DNA from 3 places in the Ectopseudomonas oleovorans genome. Region 3 is predicted to be linked to each of the others. Evidence: predicted binding sites of a transcription regulator. Region 3 holds the regulator's gene; each other region holds the start of a gene.
The links. The regulator sigma-54, encoded in region 3, starts transcription at its own class of promoters, with help from an activator protein. The targets are predictions, from matches to a motif close to ANTGGCATNNANNTTGCTNT.
Positions count from the first base shown of each region.

Region 1: the regulator sigma-54 is predicted to act here: its motif matches at 8,190-8,209, upstream of glnK (P-II family nitrogen regulator).
Region 2: the regulator sigma-54 is predicted to act here: its motif matches at 8,733-8,752, upstream of N5J71_RS11100 (CmpA/NrtA family ABC transporter substrate-binding protein).

Region 1 is NZ_JAOCLK010000015.1:88,129-98,288, forward strand. Features, by position in the region: gene N5J71_RS10315 (AraC family transcriptional regulator) at 1-165, opposite strand, end outside; gene lptM (LPS translocon maturation chaperone LptM) at 347-472, shown strand; gene lysA (diaminopimelate decarboxylase) at 486-1,733, shown strand; gene dapF (diaminopimelate epimerase) at 1,744-2,574, shown strand; gene N5J71_RS10335 (DUF484 family protein) at 2,571-3,269, shown strand; gene xerC (tyrosine recombinase XerC) at 3,327-4,229, shown strand; gene N5J71_RS10345 (HAD family hydrolase) at 4,226-4,924, shown strand; gene sutA (dormancy-specific transcriptional regulator SutA) at 5,143-5,466, opposite strand; gene N5J71_RS10355 (secondary thiamine-phosphate synthase enzyme YjbQ) at 5,543-5,968, opposite strand; gene N5J71_RS10360 (ammonium transporter) at 6,067-7,320, opposite strand; gene glnK (P-II family nitrogen regulator) at 7,655-7,993, opposite strand; gene N5J71_RS10370 (accessory factor UbiK family protein) at 8,403-8,663, shown strand; gene N5J71_RS10375 (YifB family Mg chelatase-like AAA ATPase) at 8,698-10,160, shown strand, end outside.
Region 2 is NZ_JAOCLK010000017.1:48,537-58,696, forward strand. Features, by position in the region: gene N5J71_RS11065 (HDOD domain-containing protein) at 1-148, opposite strand, end outside; gene N5J71_RS11070 (extracellular solute-binding protein) at 296-2,125, shown strand; gene N5J71_RS11075 (extracellular solute-binding protein) at 2,122-3,981, shown strand; gene N5J71_RS11080 (microcin C ABC transporter permease YejB) at 3,983-5,068, shown strand; gene N5J71_RS11085 (ABC transporter permease) at 5,071-6,090, shown strand; gene N5J71_RS11090 (ABC transporter ATP-binding protein) at 6,092-7,705, shown strand; gene fabI (enoyl-ACP reductase FabI) at 7,734-8,528, shown strand; gene N5J71_RS11100 (CmpA/NrtA family ABC transporter substrate-binding protein) at 8,930-10,141, shown strand; gene N5J71_RS11105 (ANTAR domain-containing response regulator) at 10,160-10,160, shown strand, end outside.
Region 3 is NZ_JAOCLK010000004.1:50,556-60,715, forward strand. Features, by position in the region: gene N5J71_RS03370 (BolA family protein) at 1-36, opposite strand, end outside; gene N5J71_RS03375 (STAS domain-containing protein) at 155-463, opposite strand; gene N5J71_RS03380 (MlaC/ttg2D family ABC transporter substrate-binding protein) at 460-1,092, opposite strand; gene mlaD (outer membrane lipid asymmetry maintenance protein MlaD) at 1,107-1,577, opposite strand; gene mlaE (lipid asymmetry maintenance ABC transporter permease subunit MlaE) at 1,577-2,374, opposite strand; gene N5J71_RS03395 (ATP-binding cassette domain-containing protein) at 2,374-3,183, opposite strand; gene N5J71_RS03400 (KpsF/GutQ family sugar-phosphate isomerase) at 3,480-4,454, shown strand; gene N5J71_RS03405 (KdsC family phosphatase) at 4,454-4,975, shown strand; gene lptC (LPS export ABC transporter periplasmic protein LptC) at 4,984-5,550, shown strand; gene lptA (lipopolysaccharide transport periplasmic protein LptA) at 5,537-6,076, shown strand; gene lptB (LPS export ABC transporter ATP-binding protein) at 6,076-6,801, shown strand; gene N5J71_RS03425 (RNA polymerase factor sigma-54) at 7,095-8,588, shown strand; gene hpf (ribosome hibernation-promoting factor, HPF/YfiA family) at 8,688-8,996, shown strand; gene ptsN (PTS IIA-like nitrogen regulatory protein PtsN) at 9,009-9,473, shown strand; gene rapZ (RNase adapter RapZ) at 9,476-10,160, shown strand, end outside.

The DNA.
Region 1 (10,160 bases), on a different contig from region 3:
AGCACTGGCCGCGATGCGCTGATCGCGCTGGCTCAGGGCTTCAGGACTGAGCTGGGCATGGGCGAGCAGCGCGTCGGCCGCCACCCCCTGGCGCTGCAGGTGTTCGATAAGGCCTTGCAGGTAGGCTACCGAGACCGAGCCGGCCAGAATCGCGGGATTGTCCATCAAGGCTCCTCGTTACTCGCCGCATGCTAACCCAAGCCGGCACGAATGCCTTCGGCACACACGCCAGATGCAGACGCAAATCGAGCCAGCGCCCCGCCAGGCGGGCGCCGGGCGCATAGGCAAGGTGGCAGGGGGTCGGTATACTCCGGCGCAATTCACGCTTATTTTCAAGGACTGTCCCATGAAGCGACTGACCCTCGCGCTCCTCGCCGCCGTTTGCCTGCTGGCTGGCTGCGGTCAGAAAGGCCCGCTGTACCTGCCGGGCGACGACAACGCCGGCAACAGCCGAGACCGTTTCGAACTCTGACAGGAGCTGCCCCATGGAAGCCTTCAACTACCGCGACGGTGAGCTGTTCGCGGAAGGCGTTGCCTTGTCCGCGCTGGCCCAGCGCTTCGGCACGCCCACCTACGTCTATTCCCGCGCACATATCGAAGTGCAGTACCGCGCCTATGCCGATGCCCTGGCCGGCATGCCGCACCTGGTCTGCTTCGCGGTCAAGGCCAACTCCAACATCGGCGTGCTGAACGTGCTGGCACGCCTCGGCGCCGGCTTCGACATCGTTTCCAGCGGTGAGCTGGAGCGCGTCCTGGCCGCCGGTGGCGAGCCGAGCCGCATCGTCTTCTCCGGCGTTGGCAAGAGCCGCGACGACATGCGCCGCGCGCTGGAAGTCGGTGTGCACTGCTTCAACGTCGAGTCCAGCGTCGAGCTGGAGCGCCTGCAGAAGGTAGCTGCCGAGCTGGGCGTCAAGGCGCCCGTCTCGCTACGGGTCAACCCGGACGTGGACGCCGGCACCCACCCGTACATTTCCACCGGCCTCAAGGAAAACAAGTTCGGCATCGACATCGAGCAGGCCGAGGCGGTCTACGCCCGCGCTGCCGAGCTGCCGAACCTGGAAGTGATCGGCGTCGACTGCCACATCGGTTCGCAGTTGACCACCCTTGAACCCTTCCTCGATGCCCTGGATCGCCTGTTGCTGCTGGTCGACAAGCTGGCCGCGCGCGGTATCACCATCAAGCATCTGGATCTCGGTGGTGGCCTTGGCGTGCAGTACCGCGACGAGCAGCCGCCGCTGGCCGGCGACTACATCACCGCCGTGCGCAAACGCCTGCAAGGTCGCGACCTGGGCCTGGTGTTCGAACCGGGCCGCTTCATCGTCGCCAACGCCGGCGTGCTGCTGACTCAGGTGGAATACCTCAAGCACACCGAGCACAAGGACTTCGCCATCGTCGATGCGGCGATGAACGATCTGATCCGCCCCGCCCTGTATCAGGCGTGGATGGACGTGTCGCCGGTGCAGCCGCGTGAAGGCGAGTCGCGTAACTACGACCTGGTCGGACCGATCTGCGAGACCGGCGACTTCCTGGCCAAGGATCGTCAGTTGGTGCTGGCCGAGGGTGACCTGCTGGCCGTGCGCTCGGCAGGCGCCTATGGCTTCGTCATGAGCTCCAACTACAACACCCGCGGCCGCGCCGCCGAGGTGCTGGTGGATGGCGAACAGGCTTATGAAGTGCGTCGTCGCGAGACAGTCCAAGAGCTCTATGCCGGCGAAAGCCTGCTGCCGGCCTGAGGGCGACGTCATGCTATTGCGCTTTACCAAGATGCACGGCCTGGGTAATGACTTCATGGTCCTCGACCTGATCAGTCAGCACGCCCACGTGCAACCCAAGCATGCCAAACAATGGGGCGACCGCCACGTCGGCGTCGGTTTCGACCAACTGCTGATCGTCGAGCCGCCGAGTCACCCGGATGTCGACTTCCGTTACCGCATCTTCAACTCCGACGGCTCGGAAGTTGAGCAGTGCGGCAACGGCGCGCGCTGCTTCGCCCGCTTCGTGCTGGACAAGCGCCTGACCACCAAGAAGGTCATTCGCGTCGAGACCAAGAGCGGCATCATCGAGCTGCGCGTGCAGAACGATGGCCAGGTCTGCGTCAACATGGGCGCACCGCGCCTGCAGCCGGAACAGGTGCCGTTCCAGGCCGACCAGGCCGCGCTGACCTATCGCGTCGACGTCGAGGGCCAGAGCGTCGAGCTGGCCGTGCTGTCGATGGGCAATCCGCATGCGGTGCTGCGCGTCGACAACGTTGATGACGCACCGGTGCATACGCTCGGGCCGAAGCTGGAACACCACCCGCGCTTCCCGCAGCGGGTCAATGTCGGCTTCCTCCAGGTGCTTGACCGCAAGCATGCGCGCCTGCGCGTGTGGGAGCGTGGTGCCGGCGAAACCCTGGCCTGCGGCACCGGCGCCTGCGCGGCGGCCGTTGCGGCCATTCGCCAGGGCTGGATGGATTCGCCCGTGCAACTGGAACTGCCAGGCGGCAAACTGTCCATCGAATGGGCAGGCGAGGGTCAGCCGGTTATGATGACCGGGCCCGCTGCCCGCGTATACGAAGGACAGGTTCGCCTATGACCGACCAGCAGGATTCGCCCAAACCGCTCGATTCGGAAACGGTCGCGGCCTATCTGCGCCTGCACCCGGAGTTCTTCATCGACCATGAAGAACTGATCCCCGAGCTGCGTATTCCGCACCAGTCCGGCAACGCCGTGTCGCTGGTAGAACGCCAGGTCAAGCTGCTGCGCGAGCGCAACATCGAGATGCGCCACCGCCTTGGCCAGTTGATGGACGTGGCGCGCGACAACGACCGCCTGTTCGACAAGACCCGCCGCCTGGTGCTGGACCTGCTCGATGCCGGCAGCCTCGAGGAAGTGGTCGGCGTGGTCGAAGACAGCCTGCGCCATGAATTCCAGGTGCCCTTCGTTGGCCTGATCCTGTTCAGCGACAACAAGCTGCCGGTCGGTCGCTCGGTCAGCTCGGCCGAGGCACATCAACAGGTCGGCGGCCTGCTCAGCGGCGGCAAGACCATCTGCGGCGTATTGCGCCCGCATGAGCTGGAGTTTCTCTTCGGCAAGGAAGACGCGCCGCAAGTCGGCTCCGCCGCCGTGGTCAGCCTCAACCATCAGGGCCTGCATGGCATTCTCGCCATCGGCAGCGCCGACCCGCAGCACTACAAGAGTTCGCTCGGCACCTTGTTCCTCAGTTATATCGCCGAAGTACTGGCCCGCGTACTGCCGAGTTTCGCCACGCCGCTGCGCTCGGTACGCTAGGTCGTGTAGGGTGGATGACGAGGCTCATCCACCTTCGGCCCGCTCGGAGCCCGGCACGTGACACTTGAAACCCATCTCGACGCCTACCTCGAACACCTGCGCCGCGAGCGCCAGGTGTCGGTGCATACCCTCGACGGTTATCGCCGTGATCTGGCCAAGCTGCAGGCCTTTTGCGAAGCCGAAGGCCTGAACGACTGGAGCGAGCTGGACACCCGTAATCTGCGCCGTCTGGTCGCCCGCCTGCATCAGCAGGGCCTGGCAAGCCGCAGCCTGGCGCGCCTGCTCTCGGCCACCCGCGGCCTCTATCAATATCTGTTGCGTGAAGGCCTGTGCCGTCACGATCCGGCGACCGGCCTGAGCCCGCCAAAACGCGAGCGCCGCCTTCCCCGCACCTTGGACGCCGACCGCAGCGCGCAACTGCTCGACGGCGCGGTGGAGGACGACTTCATCGCCCGCCGCGATCAGGCCATGCTCGAGCTGTTCTATTCCTCGGGCCTGCGCCTGTCCGAACTGGTCGGACTCGATCTAGACGGCCTGGACCTGCCCGCCGGTCTGGTACGCGTGCGCGGCAAGGGCAACAAGGTGCGCGAACTGCCAGTCGGCAGCATGGCGCGACAGGCACTGGAACACTGGCTGCCACTGCGCAAGCTGGCCAACCCCAACGATGGTGCCGTGTTCATCAGCCAGCAGGGCCGACGCCTGGGACCACGCGCTGTGCAACTGCGCGTGCGCCAGGCCGGCGTGCGCGAGCTGGGCCAGCACCTGCATCCACACATGCTGCGCCACAGCTTCGCCAGTCATATGCTGGAATCCTCACAGGATCTACGCGCGGTACAGGAGCTGCTCGGTCATGCCGATATCGCCACCACGCAGATCTACACCCACCTGGACTTCCAACACCTGGCCAGTGTCTACGACCAGACCCATCCACGTGCCAAGCGCAAAGGCGGCTCCGAATGAGCATTAAACTGATCACCTTCGACCTCGACGACACCCTGTGGGACGTCACTCCGGTGATGCAGGATGCCGAAGCCGCCCTGCGCAATTGGCTGGCCCTGCATGCGCCGCGCCTGGGCGCGGTGCCGGTCGAGCATCTGTGGGCGGTCCGCAGCCGTCTGCTCGACGCCGAGCCGATGCTCAAGCATCGTTTGAGCGAGCTGCGTCGACGCATTCTGTTTCACGCCCTGGAAGATGCCGGCTACCCAAACGGCGAGGCGCAGACGCTGGCCGAAGCCGGGTTTCAGGTGTTTCTCAGCGCGCGCCATCAGGTCGAGCTGTTCACCGAGGTGCACCCGACGCTGGAAGCCCTGGCCGAGCGTTTCATGCTCGGCGTGATCACCAACGGCAATGCCGATGTACGCCGCCTGGGCCTATCGGAATACTTCCGCTTTGCCCTGTGCGCCGAGGAGTTGGGCATCGGCAAACCCGACCCGAAACCCTTCCGTGAAGCACTCAGCCGCGCCGGCGGCGTAGCCGCCGAGCGTGCCGTGCATATCGGCGACCATCCCAGCGACGACATTGCCGGCGCCCAGGCGGCCGGCATGCGGGCGGTCTGGTTCAACCCGCAAGGACGCAGCTGGGAAGGCGAGACGGCCCCGGATGCGCAGATCGCCAGCCTGGCCGAGCTGCCAGTGCTGCTCGACAGCTGGTCGTAGAAGCCTCGGGGCACAAACAGCATTTCTCTGTCGCCCGGAATCTTCCACCATTCAGCGCAGCAGATGCCCCGGATTTCATCTGATGGGCTACGGCCTGGATAGCAGGCTCCACAAAATTGCCGACGTGCCGGTTGAGCTGCTCCGCTCAGGATTGCCGCCAGGGATGGGCGCACCAAAAAACCCGCCACGAAGGGCGGGTTCCTTGCAGCGAGCTGTCCTCAGATGGGGCGGCTGCCGTATTTGCTGTCGGGCTTCTTGGGCGGGTCGGCGACCACGTTGGGCTCCACCTCCTGCACCTTGCCGCCACGGGCGAGGAACTCTTCCATGGCGCGGGCCAGGGCGTCGCGCTCCTTCTGCTTGGCTTCGATGCTCGGCAGCTCGTCGACCTCGACAGACTTGGCCTTGCTCTTCTTGCTGCTGGCTACGACCTCGCCGTCGCCTTCATCGTCGCCACTGTCGCCGTCATCGGCTGCAGCCAGTTCCTCACCGTCGTCCTCATCGGCCGCTTCCAGATCGTCTTGTTCCAGGTCTTCGTCGCTCATGTTCAACCTCATGACTTGCGAAAAGCAGGTTAGTTATAGCCCAGTCGCGCAGTGAACACCGCACCACCGGAAAAATTCAAATAGCCTCGCCCTGCAGGGTCGCCACCACTCGCCGAGCACCGCCATGATCGCGATGCTCGCCCAGGTAAATACCCTGCCAGGTGCCCAGCGCCAGCCGTCCCTGCTGTATCGGCAGCTGCAGCTGAACGCCCAGCAGACTGCCCTTGAAGTGCGCCGGCAAATCGTCCGGCCCTTCGTCATCGTGCTCGTAGCCTGCCTCACCCTGCGGCACCAGACGGTTGAAGAAGCGCTCGAAATCCCGGCGCACTGCAGGGTCGGCGTTCTCGTTGACCGTCAGCGATGCCGAGGTGTGCTGCAGCCACAGGTGCAGCAGACCGACACGCACCTGCGCCAGTTCCGGCAATGCGCCCAGCACCTCTTCGGTCACCAGATGAAAACCGCGCTCACGCGGACGCAGACTGATGATGCGTTGCTGCCACATGCCGCTCTCACTCTCGATGGCTCCAGCGCGCGCATTCTAGCGTGCTGCCAGAAAAAACAAAGGGCGCCTAAAGGCGCCCTTGTCATTCCCGGCGAAACTCACTTCTTGCCGGTGAACTCCGGGTAGGCTTCCATGCCGCATTCGGCGATGTCCACACCCTCGTATTCCTCTTCTTCGCTGACGCGCAGGCCGATCACCGCCTTGATGATGCTCCACACGATCAGGCTGGCGATGAACACCCAGGCGAAGATGCTGACGATACCCAGCAGCTGGGCCCCCAGGCTGGCGTCCGGGTTGGTCAGGCAGACAGCCAGCAGACCCCAGATACCTACGACGCCGTGCACCGAGATGGCACCGACCGGATCGTCGATCTTGATCTTGTCCAGGCCCAGGATAGAGAACACGACCAGTACGCCACCGACGCCACCGATCAGAGTCGCTTGCAGCGCACTCGGGGTCAGCGGCTCAGCGGTAATGGCAACCAGGCCAGCCAGAGCACCGTTCAGCGCCATGGTCAGGTCGGCCTTGCCGAACAGGATGCGCGCCACGACCAGTGCAGCCAGCAAGCCACCGGCTGCGGCCATGTTGGTGTTGACGAACACCTGGGCCACGGCGTTGGCGTCTTCGATGGTGCTCATCTTCAGCTGCGAGCCACCGTTGAAGCCGAACCAGCCCATCCACAGGATGAAGGTACCCAGGGTCGCCATCGGCAGGTTGGCACCCGGAATGGCGTTGACCTGACCATTGGCACCGTACTTGCCTTTACGCGCACCGAGCAGGATCACGCCAGCCAGCGCTGCGGTGGCACCTGCCATGTGGACGATGCCGGAACCGGCGAAATCGAGGAAGCCTGCTTCGTTGAGGAAGCCCGAACCCCATTTCCAGAAGCCCTGTACCGGGTAGATGAAACCGGTCATGACCACGGCGAAGGCCAGGAAGGCCCACAGCTTCATGCGCTCGGCAACGGCACCGGAGACCACCGACATGCAGGTGGCAGCGAACACGATCTGGAAGAAGAAATCGGAGCGAGCCGCGTAGTATGGCGCATCGTCGCCACCAGCCAGCACGGCATCGACGGCGTTCTCGTCACCAATCAGGAAGCCCAGACTGGGGAAGATGCCGCCTTCCGGGCTGGAGTACATGATGTGATAACCAATCACCAGATACATCACGCTCGCCAAGGCGTACAGAGCGATGTTCTTGGTCAGGATCTCGGTGGTGTTCTTGGCGCGCACCAGGCCGGATTCGAGCATGGCAAAACCCGCTGCCATCCACATCACCAGGGCACCACAGATCAGAAAGTAGAAGGTATCGAAGCCGTACTGCAATGCAGTCAATGCTGTGTTATCCATTTTTCACCTCTTGCCGGCGCTTTCGTTGCGCGCTGTTCGGTTGAAACGTCCAGGTTGGCGCCGGACGCGTTCCGCATGCTTTACAGGTCGTTGCCACGCTCGTTCTGGATCACCGGAACCCCTGCGCCGTATGGCGACCAGGCATTCCCATCACTAGGCGAGCGCGAGACCCGAAGAGGATCTGGCACAGCAGAGCGGCGAGGGCATCGCCAGCTCCGGCATTCGCCTTCGAGTACGGCGCACGGGCAGAACTCGAGGGCAAAAGGGCTCCTAGCCCTGCGAAAGATCGCAGAGTCATGGGTTTACTCCTGGGGCGTGGGGTTCGGAGGCTTGCTTAGATCGCGTCGGTATCGGTTTCGCCGGTACGAATACGGATCGCCTGTTCCAGGTTGACTACGAAAATCTTGCCGTCACCGATCTTGCCGGTGTTGGCAGCCTTGGTGATGGCCTCAATCACACGATCGAGCTGATCGTCAGCGATGGCCACGTCGATCTTCACCTTGGGCAGAAAATCGACCACATACTCGGCACCGCGATACAGCTCGGTATGGCCTTTCTGACGGCCGAAGCCCTTGACCTCGGTGACGGTAATGCCCTGCACGCCGATCTCCGACAGTGACTCGCGCACGTCGTCCAGCTTGAACGGCTTGATGATGGCAGTGACTAGTTTCATGAAACGTTCTCCCGTGAAAGGTGGACATGCCCCAGGAATTGCGAACCCGGGCCAAGTCTAAGCGCAGTGTCTGGCTTTTGTAATGCACCGACCGCTCCAACCTGGCGTGATCGATACCCACCAACCGCTCCCGACGAAACACTCCCCGCTTCGCCTGCCGCACCGGAACTGCATCGGTGCATGCGTCGCAGGGGTCTAAGCAGAAAGCTTGCCAGCTCACGCAAAAGCGCCATCTATCAAGCCTTTACCTGTTTCGGGCGGCATTGTCCGGCCCTTCACACCGGACGCGCCGCACACATTTGGTGCATCGACATATCACGCAATGCTCAAAAATCGTGCAGACCACGCCTGAACATCCCGCTGACAGCTGCGTGCTACACTGCCGACCGTTTGTTTACGGAACCTGATCATGCTGCCGCCAAAAGCCCTGCTCGACACCCTCAGCACTCACGCCTCGCGCCTGTTCAGTGGCGACAGCCCGCTGCCGCGTGCCGAACTGGAGGCACAGTTCAAAGCCCTGCTACAGAGCGGTTTCAGCAAGCTCGATCTGGTCAGCCGTGACGAATTCGACAGCCAGATGGTGGTCCTGGCCCGCACCCGTGCCCGCCTCGAGGCACTGGAGGCCAAGGTCGTCGAGCTGGAAAACAAGCTGAACCCGCCCGCCGATTGAGTCCGGCGGGACAGTTGCAGATCAAGGAGCGATCATGTCCCTGGCCATCGTCCACAGCCGCGCCCAGGTCGGCGTCGAAGCCCCGGCCGTCACCGTCGAAGCGCACCTGGCCAACGGCCTGCCATCCCTGACCCTGGTGGGCCTGCCGGAAACGGCGGTCAAGGAGAGCAAGGATCGTGTACGCAGTGCGATCCTCAATGCCGCGTTCGAATTTCCGAGCAAGCGCATCACCCTGAATCTGGCACCTGCCGATCTGCCGAAAGACGGCGGACGCTTCGATCTGGCCATCGCCCTGGGTATTCTCGCCGCCAGCGGCCAGGTGCCGGCGCAGTCACTGGATGAATACGAATGCCTGGGCGAATTGGCGCTGTCCGGCGCGGTACGCCCGGTACAGGGCGTATTACCGGCCGCCTTGGCAGCGCGCGAAGCCGGACGCACCCTGATGGTGCCGCACGCCAATGCCGAAGAAGCCAGCCTCGCTTCGGGGCTGAAGGTCATCGCCGTCGAGCATCTGTTGCAGATCGCCGCGCACCTCAACGGCAGCGCACCGCTCGACGCTTATCTCGCACAGGGGCTGCTCAGGCAGAGCCGCCCCTACCCGGATCTGGCCGAAGTCCAGGGCCAGTTGGCCGCCAAACACGCCTTGCTGGTGGCGGCTGCCGGCTCGCATAACCTGCTGCTCAGCGGCCCGCCCGGTACCGGCAAGACGCTGCTGGCCAGCCGCCTGCCAGGGCTGCTGCCGCCGTTGGACGAAAGCGAGGCGCTGCAGGTTGCGGCGATTCATTCGGTGGCCAGCCACGCGCCCCTGCAGCACTGGCCGCAACGCCCCTTTCGCACCCCGCACCATAGCGCCTCGGGGCCGGCACTGGTCGGCGGCGGCAGCCGCCCGCAACCGGGTGAAATTACCCTGGCCCATATGGGCGTGCTGTTTCTCGACGAGTTGCCGGAATTCGACCGCAAGGTGCTGGAAGTGCTGCGCGAACCGCTGGAAAGCGGTCATATCGTGATTGCCCGGGCACGCGACAAGGTGCGTTTCCCGGCGCGTTTTCAGTTGGTGGCGGCGATGAATCCCTGCCCGTGTGGCTACCTGGGTGACCCAAGCAACCGCTGTCGCTGCACGCCGGAGCAGATTCAGCGCTACCGCGCCAAGCTGTCGGGGCCACTGCTCGACCGCATCGATCTGCACCTGACGGTAGCCCGCGAAACAACGGCCCTCAATGCTGCACCGCAGGATGGCGAAAGCACCGCTGAGGCCGCCGCCAAGGTCGCGCAGGCCCGCGCCCGGCAACTGCAGCGCCAGGGCGTGGCCAACGCCTTTCTCGACTTGCCCGGTCTGCGCCAGCATTGCGCCCTGGGCGATGCCGACCGGCAGTGGCTGGAGGGCGCTTGCGAACGCCTGGGTCTGTCCCTGCGCGCGGCCCATCGCGTGCTCAAGGTCGCGCGAACCCTGGCCGACCTGGCAGAGGAACAGCACATCAGCCGTGCCCACCTGGCCGA
Region 2 (10,160 bases), on a different contig from region 3:
GCAGCAACACATCGGCCAACTGCTGTACTGAAGCAGAATCCTGCTGCGCAAGGCGCTGCAGATCCTGCACCACTGCAGCCAGCGCGGGCAGTTCGGCTTGGTTCAGGCGATCGATCCATGACTGCAAACCATGGCTTCGTTCCGACAAATTCGTACCCTCATGGTGTGTCCCTGAAGTGTATGCCATAGCGTCGTAAGCGAGCGCCCACCGCTGCACTCTTTTTCCTGCCCATACAAGCTGTTACTGTACCGACCCAGAAGCCCAAACGCCGCCATGGATCGGATCTCACCCCCGATGCGTCCCCTCCTACTGCTGTTCCTAAGCCTGGCCTTGAGCTTTCCCGCCTCTGCGACTATCAGCGAGAGCCACGGCTACGCCCAGTTCGGGACACTCAAGTATCCTGCCAGCTTCAGTCATTTTGACTGGGTCAACCCCGATGCGCCCAAAGGCGGCACGTTGCGCATCATGGCGTCGGGTACTTTCGATACGCTCAACCCCTACACGTTCAAGGGCAGCAGCCCGATCTCGACCGCACATTTCCTGCAGTACGGCGCCAATGAGCTGAACGAACCCTTGATGGTCGGCACTGGCGCTTACGACCCCTCGGGGGATGAGCCTGCCTCCAGCTATGGCCTGATCGCCAGAAGCGTCGAGTACAGCGAGGACCGCAGTTGGGTGGTCTTCAACCTGCGTCCGGAAGCGCGTTTTCACGATGGCAAGCCGATCACGGCCTACGACGTGGCCTTCTCCTATCGCCTGCTGCGCAATGACGGCCACCCGCAGTACCGCACCAACCTGCAGGAAGTGAAACGCGTCGATATTCTCGGCCGCCACCGCATCCGTTTCGTCTTCAAGCGCACCGGTAACCCACTGTTGATCCTGCGCCTGGGTGAACTGCCGGTCCTGCCGCAGCACTACTGGAAAGATCGCGACTTCAAGAGCACCACCTTCGAGGCGCCGCTGGGCAGCGGTCCCTACCGCATCGTCCAGGTGGTACCTGGCCGGCGCCTGGTATTCGAGCGGGTGAAGGACTGGTGGGGCAAGGATCTGCCGGTCAATCGCGGCAAATACAACTTCGACCGCGTCGAGGTGGAGTTCTACCGCGACAACCATGTCGCCTTCGAAGCCTTCAAGGCCGGCGAATTCGACTTCTATATAGAGAACCAGGCAAAGAACTGGAGCAACGGCTACCGCTTTCCGGCCGTTACCCGCGGCGAGGTGATTCGTGCCGAGATACCGCACCAGATTCCGACCCAGACCCAGGCGCTGTTCATGAACACGCGCCGCGATCTGTTCAGCGACCGCCGGGTGCGTGAGGCGCTGGGGCTGATGTTCGATTTCGAGTGGACCAATCGCACGCTGTTCAACAACGCCTACGTGCGCGCCGCCAGCTACTACCCCAACAGCGAATTCTCGGCCACTGGCAAGCCCGAAGGCGCGGAGTGGCTGTTGCTCTCGCCGCATCGCGACAAGCTACCCGCACGCCTGCTCACCGAGCCACCGACACAACCGGTAACTGACGGTCGCGGCATCCCTCGGGAAACCTTGCGCCGCGCCCTCGGTCTATTGACCGATGCCGGCTGGAAACCCTCCGGCCAGGAGCTGCGTAATGCTCGCGGTCAACGCCTCGAGTTCGAGATCATGCTGGTCAACCCCAGCCTCGAACGCATTCTCCAGCCCTATACTGCCAACCTCGCCAGTATCGGCATACGCGCCAACCTGCGCACTGTCGATCGCGCCCAGTACAAGCAGCGCCTTGACCAGTTCGACTACGACATGATCCTGCTGACCCTGCCGCAAACCCTCAGCCCGGGGCTGGAACAATCGCTGTACTTCCATTCCAGCCAGGTGAACATCAAGGGCGGCAAGAACTATGCCGGCGTCAACGATCCGGTGGTCGACGAGATGATCGACAAGCTGCTCTCGGCGCAGACTCGAGACGAACAGGTAGCCGCCACGCGGGCCTTGGACCGAGTCCTGCTCTGGCAGCACTACAGCATTCCCAACTGGTACATCAATTATCACCGCCTGGCGTACCGCAATCGGTTCGCCTTCGTCACCACGCCGCCCTACACACTGGGCCTGCGCACCTGGTGGCTGAAGCCTACGGAGAACGCTCGATGACCCACCCGCTGCGCAGTTTCCTGCTCCACGGTAGCAGCCTCATCCTGCTCGGTCTGGCCGGCCTCGCCTTCGCCACCCCCAAGCATGCCGTCACCCTGTATGACGAGGCGCCCAAGTACCCCGCCGACTTCACCCACTTCGAATACACCAACCCCGACGCCCCCAAAGGCGGTACCTTTCGTGAAGCCGGTTTCGGTAGCTTCGATAGCCTCAACCCCTTTATCAGCAAGGGGGTCGCCGCCGACAACATCGGCCTGATCTACGCCACCCTCACTGTGCAGAGCCTGGACGAGCCGTTCAGCGCCTATGGCCTGGTCGCGGAAACGATCGAGAAAGCCCCCGACAATGCCTGGGTGCGTTTCCTGTTACGCAAGGAAGCCCGCTTTCATGACGGCACGCCGATCACCGCCGAAGACGTCAAGTTCACCTTCGATACGCTGATGGAAAAAGGCGCGCCGATGTACCGCGGCTACTACGCCGACGTCGAGCAGGTGGAAGTGGAATCACCGCACAGCGTGCGCTTCGTGTTCAAGCACGCCGGCAACCGCGAACTGCCGCTGATCGTCGGCCAGTTGCCGGTGCTACCCAAGCACTGGTGGGCCGAGCGCGACTTCGCCAAGGGCAATCTCGAGGTACCGCTGGGCAGCGGCCCGTACAAGGTCGGCCGCGTCCAGGCCGGCCGCAGCATCCGCTATGAGCGTGTCGACGACTGGTGGGCCAAGGATCTGCCCGTGAGCCGCGGTTTCTATAATTTCGACACTATCCAGATCGACTACTACCGCGACAATACCGTGGCCCTGGAGGCGCTGAAGGCCGGCCAGTTCGACTACTGGCTGGAAACCAGCGCGAAGAACTGGGCCACGGCCTACAACACCCCGGCGGTAGCCAACGGCCAGCTGATCAAGGAAGAAATCCAGAACCGCAACCCCACCGGCATGCAGGGTTTCATCTTCAACACCCGCCGTCCGCAGTTCCAGGATCGCCGCGTACGTGAGGCGCTGGGCCTGCTGTACGACTTCGAATGGGCCAACAAACGCCTGTTCTACGGCGCCTATTCCCGCACTCGCAGCTATTTCGACAATTCCGAACTGGGCTCGCAGGGGCTACCCGGTGAAGACGAACTGGCGATTCTAGAACCGCTGCGCGGCAAGATTCCGGCCGAGGTGTTCAGCGAGGAATTCCGTGTACCGGTCACCGACGGCAGCGGCATCATTCGCGAGCAACAGCGCCGCGCCTACCAACTGCTGCAACAGGCCGGCTGGCGCATCGAAGGTGATCGCATGCTCGATGCCAACGGTCAGCCGGTCAGCTTCGAGTTCCTTCTCGCACAAACCGAATTCGAGCGTGTGCTGCTGCCATTCAAGCGCAATCTGGCTGACCTTGGCATGGATCTGGTGATTCGCCGCGTCGACGTTTCGCAGTACATCAACCGCCTGCGCTCGCGTGACTTCGACATGATCGTCGGCGGCTTCGGCCAGTCCAACTCGCCGGGCAACGAGCAACGCGAATACTGGCACTCCTCCAGCGCCGACAATCCCGGTAGCCGCAATTTCATCGGCCTCAAGGACCCGGCCATCGATCAGATCGTCGAAGGTCTGATCAACGCCGACTCGCGGCAGAACCTGATCGCCCATACCCGTGCCCTCGATCGCGTGCTGCTGTGGGGCTATTACGTGATCCCCAATTGGCACATCAAGACCTGGCGTGTCGCCTACTGGAACCGTTTCGAGCACCCAAAGGTGACGCCACTCTACGATATCGGCCTGCACACCTGGTGGATGCGCCCAGGCCTGGAGCAGCCGAGCGAAGCTCAGCAGCAAGCCGCCGAACAAGCGACCGAAGAGGCGAAGCAATAACATGCTGGCCTATATCTTTCGTCGCCTGCTGCTGATCATCCCGACCCTGTTCGGCATTCTGGTCATCAACTTCATCATCATCCAGGCCGCGCCCGGCGGCCCGGTCGAGCAGATGATCGCCAAGCTGGAGGGTTTCGATGCGGCTGCCGGCGGCGCCACGGGGCGCATCGGTGGCGGCGGCGCCGAAGTGTCGGTGGCCGGCTCCAACTATCGCGGCGCCCAGGGCCTCGACCCACAACTGATCGCTGAGATCGAGAAGATGTACGGCTTCGACAAGTCGGCGCCCGAGCGTTTCTGGATCATGCTCAAGAACTACGCTCAGCTGGACTTCGGCTCCAGCTTCTTCCGCGACGCCCAGGTCATCGACCTGATCATCGAGAAGATGCCTGTATCGATCTCGCTTGGCCTGTGGAGCACGCTGATCATGTATCTGGTCTCCATCCCGCTGGGCATCGCCAAGGCCACGCGCCACGGCAGCGCCTTCGACGTCTGGACCAGCTCGGCGATCATCGTCGGCTACGCCATCCCGGCCTTCCTCTTCGCCATCCTGCTGATCGTGCTGTTCGCTGGTGGCAGCTACTGGGACTGGTTCCCGCTACGCGGGCTGACCTCGAACAACTTCGAGCAGCTCAGCCTCGGCGGCAAGATCCTCGACTACCTCTGGCACCTGGTGCTGCCAGTTACCGCCCTGGTCATCGGTAACTTCGCCACCCTGACCCTGCTGACCAAGAACAGTTTTCTCGACGAGATCAACAAACAGTACGTGGTGACCGCCCGCGCCAAGGGCCTGACCAACCATCGCGTGCTCTACGGCCACGTATTCCGTAACGCCATGCTGCTGATCATCGCGGGCTTCCCCGCCGCCTTCATCGGCATCTTCTTCACCGGCTCCCTGCTGATCGAGGTGATCTTCTCGCTCGACGGCCTCGGCCTGATGAGCTTCGAGGCGGCGATCAACCGCGACTATCCGGTGGTGTTCGGCACCCTGTTCATCTTCACCTTGCTGGGGCTGATCGTGAAATTGATCGGTGACATCACCTACACCCTGGTCGATCCGCGTATCGACTTCGAAAGCCGGGAGGGTTGAGTATGAAACTCTCCCCTCTCAATCGACGCCGCTTCGACCGTTTCAAGGCGCACAAGCGCGGCTGGTGGTCGCTGTGGCTGTTCCTCGTGCTGTTCGGCCTGAGCCTGGGCGCCGAGCTGATCGCCAACGACAAGCCGCTGGCGGTGCGCTACGACGGCCAGTGGTACTTCCCGGTGCTCAAGCGCTACCCGGAGACCGTGTTCGGCGGCGAATTCCCGCTGCAGGCCAACTACAAGAGCCCCTACATCCAGGAACTGATCGCGGCAAAGGACGGCTGGATGCTCTGGCCGCCGATCCCCTTCAGCTATTCGAGCATCAACTACGACCTGGAGGTGCCCGCCCCCGCCCCGCCCTCGGCGCAGAACTGGCTGGGCACCGACGATCAGGGCCGTGACGTGCTGGCACGGGTGATCTACGGCTTTCGCATCTCGGTGCTGTTCGCCCTGATCCTGACCCTGGCCAGCTCGGTAATCGGCGTGATCGCCGGCGCGCTACAGGGCTTCTACGGCGGCTGGGTCGACCTGCTTGGCCAGCGCTTCCTGGAAATCTGGTCGGGCCTGCCGGTGCTCTACCTGCTGATCATCCTCGCCAGCTTCGTGCAGCCGAACTTCTGGTGGCTGCTGGGCATCATGCTGCTGTTCTCCTGGATGAGCCTGGTGGACGTGGTACGCGCCGAGTTCCTGCGCGGGCGCAACCTCGAGTACGTACGCGCCGCCCGTGCCCTAGGAATGAGCAATGGCGCCATCATGTTCCGCCACATCCTGCCCAACGCCATGGTCTCGACCATGACCTTCATGCCCTTCATCCTCACCGGCGCCATTGGCACCCTCACTGCGCTGGACTTCCTCGGCTTCGGCCTGCCACCCGGCGCACCCTCGCTCGGTGAACTGGTCGCCCAGGGCAAGAGCAACCTGCAGGCGCCCTGGCTGGGCATCAGCGCCTTCGCCGTATTGGCGATCATGCTGAGCCTGCTGGTATTCATCGGCGAAGCCGCCCGCGATGCCTTCGACCCGAGGAAATGACATGAGCCAGAACGAAACCCTGTTGCAAGTGCGCGACCTGGCCGTCGAGTTCGTCACGGGCGAGCAGTGCCAGCGCGTGGTCGAAGGCGTCAGCTTCGACATCCGCCAGGGCGAGACCCTGGCCCTGGTTGGCGAGAGCGGCTCGGGCAAGTCGGTCACGGCGCACTCGATCCTGCGCCTCTTGCCCTACCCGCTCGCGCGCCACCCGCACGGCAGCATCGAGTACGCCGGCGAAGACCTGCTCAAGCTCAGCGAAGGCCGCCTGCGCGGCATCCGCGGCAACCGCATCGCCATGGTCTTCCAGGAGCCCATGACCTCGCTCAACCCGCTGCACAGTATCGAGAAGCAGATCAACGAAGTGCTCGCTCTGCATAAGGGCCTGCGCGGCAAGGCCGCCAGCGCGCGCACCCTGGAGCTGCTGGAACTGGTCGGTATTCCCGAACCGAAGAAACGCCTCAAGGCCTACCCGCACGAACTCTCCGGCGGCCAACGGCAGCGTGTGATGATCGCCATGGCCCTGGCCAATGAACCACAGCTGCTGATCGCCGACGAGCCGACCACCGCTCTGGACGTCACCGTACAGCTGAAAATCCTCGAATTGCTCAAGGATCTGCAGGCACGCCTGGGCATGTCGCTGCTGTTGATCAGCCACGACCTCAACCTGGTTCGTAGAATTGCCCACCGCGTATGTGTCATGCAGCGCGGTCGCATCGTCGAACAGGCGTCGTGTGAAGAATTGTTCCAGGCTCCGCAGCATCCCTATACCCAGGAACTGCTCGGCGCCGAGCCCAGCGGCGACCCTGCGGCCAATCCTGCGGGCCAGCCGTTGCTGGAAGTGGACGACCTGCGTGTGTGGTTCCCGATCAAAAAGGGGCTGCTGCGCCGGACGGTGGATCATGTCAAAGCGGTGGACGGCATCAACTTCAGCCTGCCCCAGGGCCATACCCTGGGCATCGTCGGCGAGAGTGGTTCCGGCAAGTCCACACTGGGCATGGCCATTCTGCGGCTGCTCGCCAGTCGCGGTGATATCCGTTTTCAGGGCCAGCAGTTGCAGGGCCTGAGCCAGCAGGAAGTACGCCCGCTGCGCAGGCAGATGCAGGTGGTGTTTCAGGACCCCTTCGGCAGCCTGAGCCCGCGCATGTCGGTGAGCCAGATCGTCGGTGAAGGTCTGCGCATTCATGGCATGGGGAACGAGGCGGAGCAGGAACAGGCGATCATCGACGCGCTTTTGGAGGTAGGGCTGGACCCGCAGACGCGGCATCGCTACCCCCACGAGTTTTCTGGCGGGCAACGGCAGCGGATTGCCATTGCCCGGGCACTGGTGTTGAAACCGGCGCTGATCCTGCTGGACGAGCCCACTTCGGCGCTCGACCGTACGGTGCAGCGTCAGGTGGTGGAGTTGTTGCGCGGCTTGCAGGCCAAGTACAACCTGACCTATCTGTTTATCAGCCATGACCTGGCGGTAGTCAGAGCGCTGAGCCACCAGTTGATGGTGGTCAAGCAGGGCCAGGTGGTCGAACAGGGGTCTGCCGAGTCGATCTTCAGTGCACCGCAACACCCTTATACGCAGCAGTTGCTGGAAGCCGCTTTTCTGGCCCCGGCAACGGCTCACTGATCCTTGAAACAGGAAGAGGAATAGCACAATGGGTTTTCTAACCGGTAAGCGCGTACTCATCGTTGGCGTTGCCAGCAAACTGTCCATCGCCTCGGGTATCGCCGCCGCCATGCACCGCGAAGGTGCCGAGCTGGCCTTCACCTACCAGAACGAGAAGCTCAAGGGCCGCGTGGAAGACTTCGCTGCCGGCTGGGGCTCCAGCGCCGACCTGTGCTTCCCTTGCGATGTAGCCAGCGACGAGGAAATCGCCGCGGTGTTCGAAGCACTGAGCAAGAAGTGGGACGGCCTGGACTGCATCGTCCACTCGGTCGGCTTCGCCCCGGGCGACCAGCTCAATGGCGACTTCACCGACGTCACCACCCGTGAAGGCTTTAAGATCGCCCACGACATCAGCGCCTACAGTTTCGTTGCTCTGGCCAAGGCCGGTCGCGAAATGATGAAAGGCCGCAACGGCAGCCTGCTCACCCTCTCCTACCTGGGCGCCGAGCGCACCATGCCCAACTACAACGTCATGGGCATGGCCAAGGCCAGTCTGGAAGCCGGCGTACGCTACCTGGCCGGCAGCCTCGGCCCGGAAGGCACTCGCGTCAACGCCATCTCTGCCGGCCCGATTCGCACCCTGGCTGCCAGCGGCATCGCCAGCTTCCGCAAGATGCTGGCCGCCAACGAGAAGCAGACTCCGCTGCGCCGTAACGTGACCATCGAGGAAGTCGGCAATGCCGGCGCCTTCCTCTGCTCCGACCTGGCTTCGGGCATCAGCGGCGAGATCATGTACGTCGACGGCGGCTTCAACACCACTGCCATGGGCGCCATGGAAGACTGAGAAGGTCGCCGGACATCGCAGAGCGATGCCCGGCTCTGCCGCACCTCATGCACTACCCAGCCGTGCCTGAACCCACACGCCGCATATTGCTCAGCAAGTGCGGCGTTGTCGTTGCTGGCTTTTGTCAGCATTCAGCTACCCGAACCGAAACGCCACCACTACTCGGGACGCTGAACGCCTCATCCAACAGTGCATACTCTGCGCACTGGCATATGCCTTGCTTTCTCTACGTGCAGTGAGCCTCTCCGACGACGGACAAGGCCCGAACGACAACGGCGTCGTCTCCGAACTCGACCCTTTACGGCGGTGATCGGTACGACGCCTTTTTTGTGGGCCACCCGCACAGTTCTGCAAACCTCAGCTGGCGGCTCGGAACCTAATGCGTGGATGAAGGAAGTGACATGAGCGAACAGCATATCCCTCGCGGCGACGCCCTGGCCTGGGTCGGCGGCAGCGATGCACCGGAAAAGAGCGTGCTGAACATCGGTTTCATGGCCCTGAGCGATTCCGCCTCGGTGATAGTCGCGGCCACCCAGGGCTTTGCCGAAAAATATGGGCTGAGCCTCAAACTGCAGCGCCAGGCCTCCTGGGCCGGCCTGCGCGACCGCCTGCTCAGCGGCGAGCTGGACGCCGCCCACAGCCTGTACGGTTTGATCTACGGCGTGCAGCTCGGCCTCGGTGGCGCCGCGGCAACCGACATGGCGGTGCTCATGGGGCTGAACCAGAACGGCCAGAGCATCAACCTGTCGCACACGCTGCAAAGCGCCGGCGTGACCAGCGGTGAAGCACTGCACCAGCATGTGCACCAAAACAGAGCGCGACTGACCTTCGCTCAGACCTTCCCCACCGGCACCCATGCCATGTGGCTTTACTACTGGCTGGCCAGCCAGGGCATCCATCCGCTGCGCGACGTGGACAGCGTGGTGGTGCCACCGCCGCAGATGATCGAACACCTGGAGGCCAAGCGCATCGACGGCTTCTGCGTCGGCGAACCCTGGACCGCCAAGGCCGTCGATGAACAACTCGGCTGTACCGTCACCACCATCCAGGCAATCTGGCCGGATCACCCAGAAAAGGTGCTGGGCTGCACCCGCGCCTTCGCCGCACAGAACCCCAATACCGCCCGTGCGCTGATCATGGCGGTGCTCGACGCCGCACGCTTCATCGATGACAACGAGGAAAACAAGCGCAGCACCGCCCTGCTGCTCAGCGGCAGCGAATACGTCAATGCGCCGGTCTCGGCGATCACCCCACGCTTTCTCGGCCAGTATCAGGACGGCCTCGGCCACGCCTGGCAGGACGAGCATCCGCTGCGCTTTCATGCCGGTGGCCTGGTCAACCAGCCCTACCTGTCCGATGCCATGTGGTTCATGACCCAATTCCGCCGTTGGGGCCTGCTACGCAAAGACCCCGACTACCTGGGCGTGGCCCGCCAGGTGCAGCAACTGGCCCTGTACCGCGAAGCCGCTACGGCGTTGGGAATTGCCGTGCCGGGCGAGATGCGCAGCTCCATCCTGCAGGACGGCACCAGCTGGGACGGCAGCGCCCCTGCCGCGTACGCGCGCAGCTTCCGCCTCCATGCCCTGGCCGACAGCCCGGCTGTCGCCCTGTAACCGCCGGGAGAACCATCGA
Region 3 (10,160 bases):
TTCCTCTAGGAGGCTTTTTACTTCTGCAGCCTGCATGCTCGACCTCGACTGACGCATTCGGGCTACCAGCGCCCGCGGGTCGGCCATCATACAAAAAAGCCTCCCGCCTGCGAACCCCGCCAGCACCGGCACAGACGCAACGACGGGAAACGCTTCACGCTTGCAGCGGCAGCAACTCCAGCAAGCCGCTGACCTGAGCGATCTCGCGCATGTCGTCGGGCAGCGCGCTGATGGTCAGCTCACGCCCGGCCTTGCGCGCATCGCGCATGAACGCCAGCAACAGCGCCAGGCCGACGCTGCTGGACTTTTCCACCGCGCTGCAGTCGAGCGTCAGACGCGTCGCGCTGCTGGCGGCGATCAGGCGCGCGCCCTGCTCACGCAGCAGCGGACCGGTGCTGTAATCGAGCACACCGCTGAGCTGCAATTGCCCAGCAGCGCGCTCGCCAATGCTCGCCTGACTCACGATTCGCCTCGAGCCTGACGCGCCCTGGCGACTGTGTCAGCCCAGGTGTCGATGACCTTGTCGAGATCGTTGCGGTTGTTCTGCATCGACTGGGCGAACTGATCGCGGAACAGCTTGCCGACGTTGATGCCGTTGATCACCACGTTACGCAACTTCCAGCGACCATCGATCAACACCATGGTGTAGGACAGCGGGTAGACCACGCCCTTGCCATCACGAATTTCCATGCCGACCGAGGTGCGCTCGCCCTCGGCCCCGCCGCTGGCTGGCAGCACACGAATGTCCTGGTTGTTGTACTCGAGCAGGGCGTTGCCATAGAACTGCATCAGGCTGCGCTTGAAGTTCTCCTGAAAGCGGCTCATCTGCTCAGGCGAAGCCTGACGCGAATAGCGCACGGTCATCACGCCACGGGCGATGCCCTCGACATCCACCACCGGGCCGAGAATCTCGTTGAGCGAGTCGTAGAAGGCATTGGGATTGTTGCGGTACCGCTCCTTATTGGTCTTGAGGTCCGCCAGCAGGGTTTCGGTGGTTTGCTGCACCACTTCATGGGCGCTTGGTGCAGCGATGGCCAGCAGCGGCATGGCAGCCAGCAACACCAGCAGGGAATTACGCACGGTTTTGAACATGTCAGGAGCCCTCATCAATTGGCCTCATCTTTATTGACCGAATTGAGCAGGAATTTGCCAATCAGGTCTTCCAGCACCAGCGAGGACTGCGTGTCGTGGATGGTGCTGCCGTCCTTGAGCACCTCCTCGTCACCACCAACGCTGATGCCGATGTATTTCTCACCGAGCAGCCCCGCAGTCAGGATCGACGCAGTGGAATCCTCAGGCAGGTTATTGACGCCGCCATCGAGCTCCAGGGTCACCCGGCCCATGTAGCTGTCACGATCCAGATCGATCGCAGTGACCTTGCCGATGCTCACGCCGGCCATGGTGACCTTGGCGCGCACGGTCAGCCCGGCGATGTTGTCGAAATAGGCGTAGACCTTGTAGGTATCGCCAGCACTGCCGACGCTCAGGCCGCTGACGCGCAGGGCCAGCAACAGCAGGGCCAGCACACCGGCCATGAGGAACAGGCCGACACCAATCTCCAGCGTGCGGTTTTGCATCAGAAATCTCCAAACATCAAAGCGGTCAGAATGAAATCCAGGCCAAGCACGGCCAGCGAGGCGTACACCACGGTGCGCGTGGTCGCACGGCTGATGCCTTCGGAAGTGGGTTCACAGTCGTAGCCCTGGAACACGGCGATCCAGGTCACCACGAAGGCGAAGACGATGCTCTTGATCACGCCATTGAGCACGTCGTCATAAAAGGAAACACTGTTCTGCATGTTGGCCCAGAACGAGCCCTCGTAGACGCCCAGCCAATCCACGGCGACCATGGCCGCACCCCAGATACCGACCACGCAGAAGATCATCGCCAGCAGCGGCATGGAGATGAAGCCGGCCCACAGCCGCGGCGCGACGATGTACTTGAGCGGGTCGACGCCGATCATCTCCAGACTGGAGAGCTGCTCGGTGGACTTCATGTTGCCGATTTCGGCGGTCAACGCGGAACCGGCGCGACCGGCGAACAGCAGCGCGGTCACCACCGGGCCAAGTTCACGCAGCAGGGTCAGGGCGACCATCTGCCCCACAGCCTGCTCGGAGCCATAGCTGACCAGAATGTTGTAGCCCTGCAGGGCCAACACCATACCGATGAAAATGCCGGACACGACGATGATCGCCAGCGACATCACGCCAACCGCGAACAATTGCTTGATCAACAGTTGAAAAGGCTTGCCGGCGCGGCTGCGCCCGAACAGAGCGTTGACCAGAAACAGGACAGAGCGCCCCAGGGTCGCGACCACATCGATACCCGCACGACCGAACAGGCGCAGCCGTTCGAGCGGTGAAATTCTGCGCATCAACCTCTCCCCAACAGATCTTCGCGGTAGTCCGGCGCCGGAAAATGAAACGGCACCGGCCCATCCGGAATGCCCTTCATGAACTGGCGAATGCGCGGGTTATCCGACTCCATCAACTCGGCCGGTGTGCCCTGCCCCAGCACCTGTGCATCACCGACGACATAGATGTAGTCGGCGATACTGGCGGTTTCTGCAAGATCGTGAGAAACCACCACACTGGTGATCCCCAGCGCATCGTTGAGCAGGCGGATCAGGCGCACCAGGACGCCCATGGCGATGGGGTCCTGACCGACGAAAGGCTCGTCATACAGCAGAATCTGCGGATCGAGCGCAATGGCTCGGGCCAGCGCGACACGGCGCTTCATGCCGCCAGACAACTCGTCCGGCATCAGCTCCAGCGCTCCGCGCAGGCCAACGGCCTGCAACTTCATCAGGACGATGTCGCGGATCATTTCTTCCGGCAGTTGGGTATGCACACGCAGGGGAAAGGCCACGTTCTCGAACACATCGAGGTCGATGAACAGTGCACCGCTCTGAAACAGCACGCCCATCTGCTTGCGCATGTCGAACAGCTCGTCGCGCGACAGCTTCGGCAGGCTGACGCCCGCTACACGAACATCACCGGCCGAAGGACGCAGCTCGGCAGCGATCAGACGCAGCAGCGTGGTCTTGCCGCAGCCGGACGGCCCCATGATGCCGGTCACCTTGCCGCGCGGTATGCGGATATCGACCTGGTCGAAAATCGACCGCGCGCCGCGCTGAAAGCTCACGCCCTGCAACTCGATCGCGTACTCGTGCTCGGCGCTCATCTGAACTCCTTGAAAATCAGGCCTTCCTGGCAGACGCCGCCTCCAGAAGCGAGGACACGCGCCAGTTAGGGTCTGCTCCCGCTTCATCGCGAGCCGCGAGCGAAACGGGAACAGACCCTATCGGGCCAAAATGGCCGCGAACTATAGCATTTGCCGAACATCTCGCCCAATAGCACCACGGCGCAGCGTTCAGACTTGCGACAGCTTCGGCACTGCCCTGCATACGGCAAAGGTGAGCACGACAAGCTTTTCCCGTTATAATCCTCGTCTTTTTTCGCCCGACAGCCTTGCCCAGCATGAACCAGACCCGTGACCTGATTGATTCCGCGCAGCGCACCATCCGCCTCGAACTTGAAGCGGTACAGGAGCTATTGCCCCGCATCAATGCCGATTTCATCAAGGCCTGCGAGCTGATTCTCAGTTGCAAGGGACGCGTGGTAGTAGTCGGCATGGGCAAGTCCGGGCATATCGGCAACAAAATCGCTGCGACCCTGGCCAGCACCGGCACCCCCTCTTTCTTCGTCCACCCGGCAGAAGCCAGCCATGGCGACATGGGCATGATCACCAAGGACGACATCGTCCTGGCGCTGTCGAACTCGGGCTCGACCGCCGAGATCATCACCCTGCTGCCGCTGATCAAACGCCTCGGCATCGGCCTGATCAGCATGACCGGCAACCCGGATTCTCCATTGGCCAAGGCCGCCGATGTCAATCTCGATGCGCGCGTCTCGCAGGAAGCCTGCCCACTCAACCTGGCGCCGACCTCCTCGACCACCGCCAGCCTGGTACTGGGCGACGCACTGGCCATCGCCCTGCTGGAAGCGCGCGGCTTCACCGCCGAAGACTTCGCGTTTTCCCATCCGGGCGGCGCCCTTGGCCGGCGCCTGCTGCTCAAGGTAGAGAACGTGATGCACAGCGGCGAGAGCCTGCCTCAAGTCACCCGCGGCACCAGCCTGCGTGACGCCCTGCTGGAAATGACCCAGAAGGGCCTGGGCATGACCACCGTCCTGGAGGCTGATGGCCATCTGGCCGGGATCTTCACCGATGGCGACCTGCGCCGCGCACTGGACAAGGGCATCGATGTACGCGATGCCCGGATCGACGACGTGATGACGCCGCACGGCAAGACCATTCGCGCCGAGATGCTCGCCGCCGAAGCCCTGAAGATCATGGAAGACAACAAGATCAGCGCCCTGGTGGTAGTCGACGGCAATGATCGCCCGATCGGCGCGTTCAACCTCGGCGATCTGCTGCGTGCGGGAGTGATGTGATGAACGAACTGCTGCAACGCGCACGCGCCGTGAAACTGGCGATCTTCGACGTCGATGGTGTGTTGACCGACGGCCGCCTGTACTTTCTCGAAGACGGCAGCGAGTTCAAGACCTTCAACACACTCGACGGTCACGGCATCAAAATGCTGATCAACTCAGGTGTGCGCACCGCCATCATCAGCGGGCGCAAAACCCCGGTGGTCGAGCGCCGCGCCAATAACCTGGGTATCCAGCACCTGTTCCAGGGTCGTGAAGACAAACTCGTGGTACTCGACGGCCTGCTCGCCGAACTCGGCCTAAGCTATGAACAGGTCGCCTATCTTGGTGACGACCTACCAGACCTTCCGGTGATTCGCCGGGTCGGATTGGGCATGGCCGTAGCCAGCGCCGCCAGCTTCGTGCGTCAGCACGCCCATGGCGTCACCCAGGCGCGCGGCGGCGACGGCGCGGCACGGGAATTCTGCGAACTGATCATGCGTGCCCAGGGCACACTGGATGCGGCCCAGGCCGCCTACCTGTAGAGAACAGCATGCCGCGTAAAATCCTCAACACTCTGATCTTTGCTCTGATTGCAGTCGTCGTGGCCGCACTCGGCTACTGGAACCTTGCCCCGGACAGCGCACGCCAAGCCCAGCGGGCCAGCGACAACAACGTCGTTGACTTCTATGCAGTGGGCGCGCGCACCGTGCAGTTCCAGGATGACGGCAAACTGCACTACCGCATGACCGCGGACAAGCTCGAGCACATCAAAAGCACCGACATCACCCTGATCGACGCCCCCAAGCTGGAGCTCTATCGCGGCACCGAGCTGCCCTGGGAAGTCACCAGCCAGCGCGCCGAAGTCTCGCCTGGCGGCGTCGAGGTAGAACTGATCGACGACGTGCGCATCGCCCGCACCGACGCCAAGAACCGTCCAACCATCATCACCAGCAGCCGCATGACCGTTATTCCTGACAAGGAATATGCGCAGACCGAGCAAGCCGTTAGAATCGTCGCGGCCAACGGGGTAACCACGGCACAAGGAATGAAAGCGTACTTGAATGACGGCAGGATGCTCCTGCAGTCCAACGTAAGAGGCCAGCATGAGGTTCGTTAATACCCTCCCCCTGATTCTCAGCCTCGGCGCCGCATTGGGAAGCGCGGCTGCCTGGGCACTGCCATCGGATCGTGATCAACCGATTCGCATCCAGGCCGACAGCGCAGAACTGGATGACCGACAAGGTGTAGCCGTCTACCGCGGCGATGTGATCATCACTCAAGGCACCCTGAAGATCACGGGTGACACCGTCACCATCACCCAGACCGCCAGCGGCGATATCGACGTCTTCACCTCGGTGGGCAATCTGGCGTACTACGAGCAGAAGCCAGCCGTGGACAAGGACATCGTCAAGGCCTACGGCAAGACCATCCAGTACTTCGCCAGCAATGAGCGCATCGTACTGATCGACCAGGCCAAGGTGATTCAGGAAGGCAATACCTTCGAAGGCGAGAAGATCGTCTATGACACCCGCCGCCAGATCGTCAACGCCGGCCGCGCAACAGGCGGCAACATCAGCACGCCGCGCCCGCGTATCGACATGGTCATCCAACCGAAGAACAAACCCGCGGATCAGCAGCAGTAATGGCCATTCTCAAAGCCCAACACCTGGCGAAAAGCTACAAGAGCCGCCAGGTCGTGCGTGACGTCAGCCTGAGCATCGAAAGCGGTCAGATCGTTGGCCTGCTCGGCCCCAACGGCGCCGGCAAGACCACCTGCTTCTACATGATCGTCGGCCTGGTACGCGCCGACCAGGGCCGCGTGCTTATCGACGACCTCGACGTCAGTCATCAGCCCATGCACGGTCGCGCGCGCGCCGGCATCGGCTACCTGCCGCAGGAAGCCTCGATCTTCCGCAAGCTGTCGGTGACCGACAACATCATGGCCATCCTCGAAACGCGCAAGGACCTGGACCGCGCCGGGCGCCAGGCGGAACTGGAAAGCCTGCTGCAGGAATTCCATATCCACCATATCGCCGACAGCCTCGGCATGAGCCTGTCCGGCGGTGAGCGACGCCGCGTGGAGATTGCCCGCGCGCTGGCCACCAACCCCAAGTTCATTCTGCTCGACGAACCCTTTGCCGGGGTCGACCCGATCTCCGTCGGCGATATCAAGCAGATCATCCATCACCTCAAGACCAAGGGCATCGGCATCCTGATCACCGATCACAACGTGCGCGAAACCCTGGACATCTGCGAAACCGCCTACATCGTCAACGATGGGCAACTGATCGCCGAAGGTGACGCCGAGACCATCCTCGCCAACCAGACGGTGAAAGAGGTTTACCTGGGCCACGAATTCCGCCTGTAGCAGGCTGCGTGAAAACTACTGCACTCGGTGATGCTGCGTTAAAAACAGGCTCAAAATGCTCATTTACAGTCGTAAACTGCGCTTTCTCGCCTGTTTTTGCGGGGCCGCCATCGGTATTGCCTCACCTTCGCTCGCTACGCTTTCACACAACCTGTAGGTCGCTCACTATTTCGCTACAGAAATATTGCAACCCCTAGGCAAAAACGAGAAATTCAGGCATATAATTTGCTTCCTGGCGGCGCTTCGGCGCCCTGATGTGGAAGGCGTAACTCGCCAGTAAATTAAGGTCTGCAATGAAACCATCGCTAGTCCTCAAGATGGGCCAGCAGCTGACGATGACCCCGCAGCTGCAACAGGCTATCCGCCTCCTCCAATTGTCTACCCTGGACCTGCAACAGGAAATACAGGAGGCACTGGAATCCAATCCCATGCTCGAGCGCCAGGAAGACGGCGACGACTTCGACAACAGCGATCCAATGGCCGATGGCGCCGAAAGCGCCACTCCGAACCCGAACAAGGAGGACAGCTACCAGGAAACCACCCCCACGGTGGACAACCTGGAAGAAGGCGAGTGGGGCGAGCGCATCCCCAACGAGCTGCCGGTCGATACCGCCTGGGAAGACATCTACCAGACCAGCGCCAGCAGCCTGCCCAGCAACGACGATGACGAGTGGGACTTCACCACCCGCACTTCCAGTGGCGAGAGCCTGCACAGCCATCTGCTCTGGCAACTGAATCTGGCCCCCATGTCGGACAAGGACCGCCTGATCGCCGCCACCCTGATCGACTGCATCAATAACGACGGTTACCTCGAGGAAACGCTCGAGGAAGTGACCGAATCCTTCGACCCCGAGCTGGATGTCGAACTGGACGAAGTGGAAGTGGTGCTGCACCGCATCCAGCAGTTCGAACCGGCCGGTATCGGCGCCCGCGACCTGCGCGAGTGTCTGCTGCTGCAACTGCGTCAGTTGCCTGCCAACACCCCCTGGCTGAACGAAACCCAGCGCGTGGTCGGCGACTATCTGGAGCTGCTCGGCAGCCGCGATTACGCCCAGCTGATGCGTCGCACCAAGCTCAAGGAAGACGAACTGCGCCAGGTCATCGACCTGATCCAGCGCCTGAATCCGCGTCCGGGTTCGCAGATCGAGTCCAGCGAACCGGAATACGTCGTGCCCGACGTTATCGTGCGCAAGCATAACGAACGCTGGCTGGTGGAGCTGAACCAGGAAGCCATGCCGCGCCTGAGGGTCAACCCGCAGTATGCCGGCTTCGTCAAACGCGCAGACTCCAGCGCCGATAACACCTTCATGCGCAACCAGTTGCAGGAGGCCCGCTGGTTCATCAAAAGCCTGCAGAGCCGCAACGAAACGCTGATGAAGGTGGCCACACAGATCGTTGAGCACCAGCGTGGCTTCCTCGACTACGGCGACGAGGCGATGAAGCCTCTGGTGCTGCACGACATCGCCGAAGCCGTGGGTATGCACGAGTCGACGATTTCACGCGTTACCACGCAGAAATTCATGCACACCCCGCGTGGCATTTACGAGCTGAAATATTTCTTCTCCAGCCACGTCAGCACCTCCGAAGGCGGCGAATGCTCGTCCACCGCGATCCGCGCGATCATCAAAAAACTGGTTGCAGCAGAAAACGCGAAAAAGCCGTTGAGCGACAGCAAGATCGCTGGTTTACTGGAGGCACAAGGCATCCAAGTCGCCCGTCGGACGGTCGCCAAGTATCGCGAGTCCCTCGGTATAGCGCCCTCCAGTGAGCGCAAGCGACTGATGTAGGCCAGATCGACTGAAGGCACAAGGTCTTCAGGCCAACGTGTTCCGGCGGCGGGTCGAATAGGGCCCGTCTCTTACACAAGGCAACAAGGAGAAAGCGGTATGCAAGTCAACATCAGTGGACATCAGCTGGATGTGACCGACGCCCTGCGTGACTACATCGGCGAGAAACTCGGCCGACTGGAACGCCACTTCGACAAGATCACCAACGTACAGGTGACCATGGAGGTCGAGAAACTCAAGCAGAAGATCGAAGCCACCCTGCATGTCGCCGGCGGCGAAATCGTCGCCAATGCCGAACATCAGGATATGTACGCTGCCATCGACCTGTTGGCCGATAAACTCGACCGTCAACTCATCAAGCACAAGGAAAAGCAGCTCGAGCGTCTGCAAGGCGCCACGGCCCGCTAACATTCCCTATCCATGATCCGACTTGAAAATATCCTGACCCCCGGCCGTTCCCTGGTGAACGTGCCGGGCGGCAGTAAGAAACGCGTGCTCGAACAGATCGCCAATCTGGTTGCGCGCGACCTGCCCGACCTGGATGCCCAGGACGTCTTCGAAAGCCTCATCGCCCGCGAGAAGCTCGGCTCCACCGGCTTCGGCAACGGCATCGCCATTCCCCACTGCCGCCTGGCTGGCTGCAGTGCCCCGATCAGTGCAGTCCTGCACCTGGAGACGGCAGTCGACTTCGACGCCATCGACGGCGCACCGGTCGACCTGCTGTTCGTCCTGCTGGTGCCGGAGGCGGCCACCGATGCCCACCTCGACCTGCTGCGCCAGATCGCCAGCATGCTTGATCGCCAGGATGTACGTGAACGTCTGCGCCAGGCCAAGAGCGGCGAAGATCTCTATCAGGTCGTCGTGGACATTCAGAACGGTCAATAAACATGCGCCTGATCATCGTCAGCGGTCGCTCGGGCTCGGGCAAGAGCACCGCCCTCGATGTACTTGAGGACAACGGTTTCTACTGCATCGACAACCTGCCGGCCGGTCTGCTGCCGGACCTCGCCGAGCGCTTCCTGCCGCACAGCGACATGCTGCTGCCGCAAGTGGCCGTTTCCATTGATGCACGCAACCTGCTGAGCCAGCTCAAGCGCTTTCCGGAGCTGCTCGAAGAAGTACGCAAACGTAATATCCGCTGCGATGTGCTGTATCTCGACGCCGAAGACGAAACCCTGCTCAAGCGCTTTTCCGAAACCCGCAGACGCCACCCGCTGACCAACGATAACCGCTCGCTGGCCGAAGCCATTGCGTACGAAAGTCTGCTGTTGGCGCCGATCACCGATCGTGCCGATCTGAAGATCGACACCACCCGCCTGAATCTCTACCAGCTGCGCGATACGCTCAAACTGCGCCTGCTCGGCCAGACACAGACCGGAACCGCCTTTCTCGTCGAGTCCTTCGGCTTCAAGCGCGGTATGCCGGTGGACGCCGATCTGGTGTTCGATGCACGCTGCCTGCCCAATCCCTACTGGAAGCCGGAACTGCGCGACTACTCCGGCCTGGATCAACCGGTGATCGACTACCTGGCTGCGCAGCCGGAGGTCGAGGAGATGTATCAGGACATCCTCG